Regions from separate parts of the Vibrio rumoiensis genome, predicted to be linked through region 2. Evidence: riboswitches for the same ligand, from Rfam matches in the RefSeq annotation. Region 2 holds a riboswitch; the other holds the start of a gene.
The links. A riboswitch is a leader RNA that binds a small molecule or an ion and turns the genes downstream of it on or off. The one in region 2 is predicted to bind thiamine pyrophosphate.
Positions count from the first base shown of each region.

Region 1: it holds a riboswitch for thiamine pyrophosphate, as region 2 does, so the genes downstream of both, thiC (phosphomethylpyrimidine synthase ThiC) here and thiD (bifunctional hydroxymethylpyrimidine kinase/phosphomethylpyrimidine kinase) in region 2, are expected to answer to the same signal.

Region 1 covers NZ_AP018685.1:90,819-95,035, forward strand. The annotation lists gene VRUMOI_RS00450 (voltage-gated chloride channel family protein) at 1-998, shown strand, start outside; TPP riboswitch at 1,070-1,167, shown strand; gene thiC (phosphomethylpyrimidine synthase ThiC) at 1,285-3,252, shown strand; gene thiE (thiamine phosphate synthase) at 3,249-4,217, shown strand, end outside.
Region 2 covers NZ_AP018686.1:662,000-666,216, forward strand. The annotation lists gene VRUMOI_RS15445 (dicarboxylate/amino acid:cation symporter) at 1-38, shown strand, start outside; gene VRUMOI_RS15450 (DMT family transporter) at 197-1,096, shown strand; gene thiD (bifunctional hydroxymethylpyrimidine kinase/phosphomethylpyrimidine kinase) at 1,158-1,997, opposite strand; TPP riboswitch at 2,057-2,155, opposite strand; gene VRUMOI_RS15460 (cytochrome b/b6 domain-containing protein) at 2,279-2,860, shown strand; gene VRUMOI_RS15465 (sterol desaturase family protein) at 2,900-3,691, shown strand; gene VRUMOI_RS15470 (FMN-binding glutamate synthase family protein) at 3,751-4,217, opposite strand, start outside.

The sequences.
Region 1 (4,217 bases), on a different replicon from region 2:
GTGCTGCTTCTAATTATTTTGCCAAGTTATTTAAATTATCTGAATCCGATAAACGATTGTTATTAATCTCAGGTATTGCGGCGGGGTTTGGTGCAATTTTTGGCACCCCTTTGACTGGTGCAATTTTTGCGTTAGAAGTACTCGCTATAGGCCGTTTAAAGTACGATGCTATAGTTCCTGCTCTCTTTGCTGCCATTGTTGCAGATATGGTCTGTACGGCTCTAGGAGCTCACCATACCCACTATCGAATAGACTTTTTAGAGTCATATCAGTTACTTGACCATGTTGTGAAAGTCGACCCATTGTTATTGCTTAAAATCTTAGTTGCTGGTATTGGATTCGGATTAGCTGGTTATCTTTTTGGTGAGTTAACTCATTCGTTAAAGGACTTCTTTAAACTGACTTTGAAAAATCCATACTTGATAGTGTTTGTTGGCGGCATCCTAGTGATTTTAATTACTAAGCTTATTGGTAATTATGACTATATAGGCTTAGGTGTCTATAGCTATCGCGAGGGTGGGGTGAGTATTGTTTCAGCTTTCCATCAAGGTGGGGCTGAATGGTATAGCTGGTTATTTAAATTAGTATTAACGGCTCTTACTTTATCGGTTGGTTTTAAAGGCGGGGAGGTTACGCCATTATTTTTTATTGGAGCCACGTTAGGTAATACTTTAGCTTGGGCTCTAGGTGCGCCACCTGAATTGTTCGCCGCGTTAGGTTTTATCGCGGTGTTTGCTGCTGCAACCAATACTCCGCTTGCTTGTACTATCATGGGGGTAGAGCTATTTGGTTCAGAGTACATTTTATATTTTGCCGTTGCTTGTTATACCGCATACTATTTTAGTGGTCATACAGGCATTTACTCTTCACAACGAATTGCAGTACCTAAGTTATTTGATTTAAAAGAGACATCTAGATTTGATGGCAAAATTGGTCAATTACGAGAAACACAATCAAGTTTATTTGCATCATTAGTTAATAGATTAAAAAATAAATAATATATGAGCTGTTAGTTATCAACTTTGTGAATAATAAAGGTTGATGATTATAATTTGAGCGAATATACTTTTCCTACTTGTCGGAGTGCCATAAGGCTGAGACCGCTATGCGGGATCCGTTGAACCTGATCAGGCTAATACCTGCGAAGGGAACGAGAGAAGAGTAATCTATTCACATTACCCCTCTATTTGTGTATCTGTTTCTACAGATCCGCTCTTGTGCATCAAAATCCGTCAAGCATTTACCCTTCGGGGCTTCTAACTCATACAGTTAAAGGAAAATGCTATGTCGTCAAGTCGTAAACAAGCCAGAATGGACGCTAAGAATTTTATCGATTCTCTGTCTGTACAACCGTATCCCAATTCTCAAAAAGTTTATATTCAAGGTAGTCGCTCGGATTTACGTGTTCCGATGCGTGAAATTAGCCTTTCTAACAGCTTGGTAGGTGGTACGAAAGATAACCCTATTTTAGAGCCTAATGAACCTATCCAAGTTTATGATACCTCTGGTTTTTATACTGATCCCAACTATCAAATTAACTTATATGAAGGGCTTCCTAAGCTAAGAACCTCTTGGATTGAAGAACGAACGGATACTGACATTCTTGACTCCGTCAGCTCTGCCTTTACGCAACAGCGTTTGGATGATGACACGTTAAATGACCTTAGGTACGGAAACTTACCTCCAATTCGTCGAGCGAAACCTGGTTGTTGTGTAACGCAATTACACTATGCAAGGAAAGGTATCATTACCCCTGAAATGGAGTTTATCGCAATACGTGAAAATATGGGGCGCCAGAAATTTGCTGATGAGCAATTGAATCAGCAGCACCCGGGGCAAAACTTTGGTGCACATTTACCTCAAGAAATTACCCCAGAATTTGTTCGTCGTGAAGTCGCAGAAGGGCGAGCAATCATTCCATCCAACATCAACCATCCAGAATCTGAGCCGATGATTATCGGCCGTAATTTCTTAATTAAAGTGAATGCAAACATTGGAAATTCATCGGTGTCATCCTCTATTGAAGAAGAAGTAGAAAAGCTGGTTTGGTCGACACGTTGGGGAGGCGATACCGTAATGGACCTTTCTACTGGGCGTAATATTCATGAAACTCGTGAGTGGATTCTGCGTAATAGCCCGGTGCCAATTGGTACAGTCCCGATGTATCAGGCATTAGAAAAAGTAAACGGAGTTGCTGAAAATCTTAATTGGGAAGTGATGCGCGATACTTTAATTGAGCAAGCAGAACAAGGCGTAGATTACTTTACTATCCATGCTGGCTTATTACTGCGTTATGTCCCTATGACAGCAAAACGAGTTACCGGTATTGTCTCGCGCGGCGGCTCAATTATCGCTAAGTGGTGTTTAGCTCATCACCAAGAAAGCTTTCTTTATACTCACTTTCGAGAGATCTGTGAAATTTGTGCTCAGTATGATGTTGCTCTTTCTCTTGGTGATGGTTTGCGTCCAGGTTCGATTGCTGATGCTAACGATGAAGCACAATTTTCCGAGTTACGGACTCTAGGTGAACTGACTAAGATTGCTTGGGAATATGACGTTCAAGTTATGATAGAAGGCCCTGGCCACGTTCCTATGCACATGATCAAAGAGAACATGGATGAGCAATTGAAGCATTGCCATGAAGCGCCGTTCTATACATTAGGTCCACTTACTACCGATGTTGCACCGGGTTATGATCATATCACTTCTGGTATTGGCGCTGCGATGATTGGTTGGTTTGGTTGTGCCATGCTTTGTTATGTCACACCCAAAGAACACTTAGGTTTGCCAAATAAGGAAGATGTGAAAACAGGCTTAATTACTTATAAATTGGCAGCACATGCAGGCGACTTAGCGAAAGGCCACCCAGGCGCTCAAATTCGTGATAATGCGTTATCTAAAGCACGTTTTGAATTTCGTTGGCATGACCAATTTAATCTCTCGCTCGATCCAGAAACCGCATTGGCTTTTCATGATGAAACATTGCCTCAAGAGTCTGGCAAAGTTGCCCATTTTTGTTCTATGTGCGGACCGAAATTTTGTTCGATGAAAATCTCTCAAGAAGTTCGTGAATATGCCAAAGACAGTGATCAAGTTTTAGCAGATCAAGCTATTGAGGTGAAAATGGTCGGTGACCCACGTGAAGGAATGAAAGCTAAATCACGTGAATTTCTTGAAACTGGCTCAGAGCTTTATCATCCCGCAATACAAACAAAGGATAAGGTATTGGCAGAGCAAGAGGATAAGTCATGAATACGCTTATCTTTAATGGAGCTAAGGAACCTTTACTTAAACAGCAACTTCAATCTTGTATGGAAGCGGCTCAGCAAGCTGGATTTACGCTTCCTGATGTAGCGTTTTCAGAATTGCCAGCAATCGGTGACTTATCGACAGTGGTACATTTACCATCTGGTCCCAAGGTGATCTCTGCAGCATTTGGTATTGAGAAGCGAATTAAAGGCAGCGATGTTGCTTTGTGTTATCAGAATGAAGTAGATGCATTACTTGTTACTGAAGACGATGTTAGCTTAATTTCGGTGGCAGTAAATAATGGCGACATACTTACTGATAAAATCAGGCTGAAAGGTGGGGTTTCAGTTGATTTACATACTGTTAATTTAAAGTGGAATCATGAGTCGACTATTCGTCATTATTGTTGGTTCATCATGGCTTTGGGCTTAAGTTTCACTTTTGAAGATGCCTCTATTATTGCAAATGCTGCAGTGAAACAATACCAAAGTGTTTCACGTGAAACATGGCCGGTTGATGCTCACTTCTTCCCACAACTCGCTCAAGAAGCCACATTTCAAGCCTGTCCTACCTTCAAGTTTATACCACCGGCTATTGGCTTATATCCAGTAGTTGACTCGATTGAGTGGATCGAAATATTACTTAAACATGGTGTTAAAACGCTTCAGCTTAGAATGAAAGATTCGTTGGGCTCAGATATAGAAGCCAATATAAAGCATGCGATAGCACTTGGCCGAGACTATAACGCGCAGTTATTTATTAATGATCATTGGCAACTTGCTATCAAATATAAGGCTTATGGCATTCACCTTGGACAGGAGGATATGGAAGTCGCCGATTTACAGGCGATTCGCCAAGCAGGTCTACGATTAGGTATTTCAACTCACGGCTATTATGAAATTTTGCGAGCCAAGCAGTTGAAGCCTTCTTATATTGCTCTTGGGCATATCTTTCCAACCACGACGAAA
Region 2 (4,217 bases):
CTGGTGAAATTGAGCTAGGTTTACGTTCTAAATCTTAACGCTTTCACTTAAGTCCAAAAGCCCTTAACTAGAGTTCATCGTTTGATACTGGTTAAGGGCTTTTTTACTAGGAATATTAAACAGTGAGCAGTACCTAAATTTTATTATTATTCTCGTGTTAACCTCATCTTTCTCTTCTTTTTTGTGACGCCAATCTATGAATCAAGAAACCAAAGCGACCCTTATTCTGATCTGTACCACTATCTTTGCAGGTCTCGGTTGGATATTTTCTAAGCAAGCGATTATGGGTCTCCCTCCTTTTGCTTTCATCGGAACTCGCTTTATTGCGGCCTCAATACTGTTATTCCCCTTTTGCTATAAACAACTCTTTAAATTAACGCGCACTCAAATAATAAATTCAGCCAGTGTTGGCATATTAATGTCATGCGCATTATTAACGTGGGTAACGGCAATCTCGGTAACCGATACGCTCGCCGAAGGGGCTTTTATTTCAAGTCTCGCCATGCTGTTTGCACCACTTGTGGGATGGGCTTTATTCAAACAAAAACCAATCCGTATGTTTTGGATTTCATTACCTTTTGCGATTCTGGGACTTGGTTTTTTGTCACTTTCTAATGGATATCATCATTCCCCAAGCCAGATTTGGTTTCTTATATCTGCATTTATGCTCGCTTTTCATTTTAACTTTAATGCGAAATATGCTCAGAGCGTTCCCAGCTTAGTACTGGCCTGTATCCAGCTCTTTGTGGTCGGTGTTATTGGAACGATAGCTTCACTGATATTGGAAGAGTGGCCAGAGCATGTTTCAGAAACCACCTGGATGTGGCTCGCCCTCAGTACCATTGTCGCCACTAGCTTACGTTATGTGATGCAAACCATGGGGCAAAAACTTACCACCTCAGGCAATGCAGCCATTATTATGATTTTGGAGCCCGTATGGGCGAGTTCATTAAGTGTGGTGTTTTATGGCGATGATATGCCAGCAGGAAAAGTAATTGGTTGTACTCTAATCCTATGGTCGCTCTTTGTTTACAGAGGTGGTGCTAAATTATTAGAAAGACGGCAACAGACGCTACCGCCTAAATCGAGTAAATAACTGCGACTGGTATATACCCAATTATTTTGGTTTGGTGGATGTAAGCAACAACGCTGCAGCATCAAGTGCGAAGAGTATAAAAATGATGAACGGGACCCGCGCCCTTACCTACATTAAGCTCATCGGCATGAGTTAGTGCTCTTGATAAATACTGCTTAGCATGTCCAACAGCTTCAGTGAGCTCAAAACCCTGCGCTAAATAAGACGCGATAGCAGAAGAAAGTGTGCACCCTGTTCCGTGAGTATTTTTGGTGACAATACGTTGGTGTGTATAGACCGCAGTTTGGTTTCTTTGAATAAGCCAATCTCGGCTTTCCTCACCTTTAAAGTGCCCACCTTTTAATAAAATATCTACGTTATGTAATTCTGAATGGGCTTTTAGCTTTTCAATAAACCCCTCAATTTCACGTTCTGACTTTGGTTCCGGCTCGCCAATTAATAAGCCCGCTTCGGGTAAATTTGGCGTTATGAGCCTTACTAATGGAATAAGCTTTTCTTTCAGCGTGTTAATGGCGGATAGTTGAATTAATGGGTCACCACTGGTGGCAACCATAACTGGATCTAACACCACATTCATTAAGTTATAGTGCGCTAACTTTTGGGCAATCACTTCAATCACACTACTATCATTAAGCATCCCTATTTTCACAGCTGCAATATTTATGTCTGAAAAGATGGCATCTAATTGCTGGCCAACAAATTCAGCAGAAACAGGGAAAATAGCATCGACACCTTGGGTATTTTGCGCAGTAAGAGCCGTAATCGCAGAACAAGCAAAACCACCAGTAGCAGAAATCGCTTTAATGTCGGCTTGAATGCCTGCGCCACCGCCAGAATCGGAGCCGGCAATGGTTAAAACATTAGGAATTTGAGGGGGAGATGTGTGGTATTGTTGGGACATAACATACTTCCTTATACGTGTGGAAGTAATATACATGCAGAGATAGAAGAGCGACCTACCACACGTTAATATTAGTTCCCTACGCCAGTGTTAATTGGATCAGGTTCAACGGGTCTCACAATTGTGATCTCAGCCTAATGGCTCCCCGACTAATGAAGCCTAATCTAAAGATTTGCCTCCATAATGTAAAGGCTAAATTAATTCACTTGTATTAAGCAATCATTAAGTTTCATTCGTTATTCTAGTGACTTCTATTTATTTGCCACTGTTAAGGAAACGCTATGGACATCACCTCTCCTTTTTTTCATTACTTAAAACAGCATCAATCAACTGCCATTCGCCACCTACATCTAACCGTGATGATGCTAGTACTCCTGGAAGTGTTACTCAGCAATATTATGCACGTGAATAAACAAGGAGAAATCGGTCAAAGCACGTTAGAGTATTTGGGAACATGGGCACATATCGTAGTCGGTATCAGTCTCGTGTTCTTTGGAAGCCTTTTTATTGTCGTCGCCTTTAAACAACGTGGATTTAAATATTACTTTCCATATCTTTGTAACCAGTGGCAACCGTTAAAATCTGACATTAAATTGCTCACTCAATTGACCTTGCCAGAATCAAAACCCTACGGTATTTCTTCTTGTATTCAAGGGTTGGGACTCGGTGCTTTATGTCTTGTTTATATAACCGGTATCAGTTGGTTTATCAGTTGGAACTTAAACCTCACTCTTGCGCCTAACCTATTACACTGGCATAAAACCTTAACAGGATTGGTTGAGGCTTACTTAGTTGGCCATGGTGTGATGGCAATCGTTCATATTTACAACCCGCTCAAACTAAAACGAGAAGTAATCAACTAACCCATTAACCAGAATAGGACGCATTGAATGGACACATGGCTGCTAGAACATCAAACCCTACTTCGAGCCAGTGTCTTTTTCATGGTCTTTGTTGTCATGGCCGGTTGGGAGCAGTTGGCCCCGAAAAAGCATCTCAGCCAGCCTAAATGGTATCGCTGGATAAACAATTTAAGTTTGGTGTTTTTTAATAGCTTTCTATTACCTTTCACTTTGCCATTTCTAGCGGTGGCAATGGCTTATCTTGTCGAAAGTCAGCAGCTCGGCCTTTTCTATTGGTTGAATACACCGACATGGTTCAACCTCATCCTCAGTCTTATCTTATTGGATATGATTATTTACTGGCAGCATCGACTATTCCATCGAATTCCCCTGCTTTGGCGTTTACATCGCGTTCATCACGCCGATCAAGATATCGATGTCACCACCGGTTCTCGTTTTCATTTCATTGAGATTTGGCTTTCAATGCTGATTAAACTCGTGACGATTGCTGTATTAGGGATTTCTCCTCTAGCTGTTTTTGTATTCGAAGTCATCCTCAACGCCAGTGCAATGTTTAACCATAGCAATATTTCACTGTCTCATCGTATTGATCAGCGTTTAAGGAAATGGATCGTCACGCCAGATATGCACCGAGTGCATCATTCGATTCACCGAAATGAAACTGACAGCAATTACGGGTTCTGTTTATCCATTTGGGATCGTTGGTTTGGTAGTTATATTGACCAACCGAAAGAAGGACATCAAAAGATGGTGATTGGGATTTCTTTGTTTCGAACGCCTCAAGAGCAATCGCTATGGCGGATGTTATTGCAGCCATTTAGAAAACAATAACGCAAGCCGAAGCCTGCGTTATGAATTCTTATATATTATTTGACCATCATGAAATCGATCTATTGGTAATGTTCATACATTTTATCTAACGAAATAGATAAACCATTCTCTGTCACTACCCGAACATGCTTATGGGTAATCTCGCGGATATTAGACACTCCACAAGAATGCGCCATAATGCCTAAACTGTAGTTGATGAAATGATTGTAATTCGCCACACGTTCAGTTTTATTCGTAACATCTAAACCTTGTTGACGCTTCACATCTTGTGTTGCGATGCCGGTTGGGCAGGTATCTTTGTTACACTGTAATGATTGAATGCAACCCAGTGCAAACATATAACCACGAGCACTGGTCACAAAATCGGCCCCCAGCGCAATCGCCCATGCTACTTTGGACGGTGTGATAAGTTTACCCGATGCAATCACTTTAATTCGATCGCGCAACCCATGATGCTGAAGGCGCGAAACCACATAAGGTAAGCTTTCTTTTAAAGTTAAACCGACGTAATCCATCAAAGGTTGCG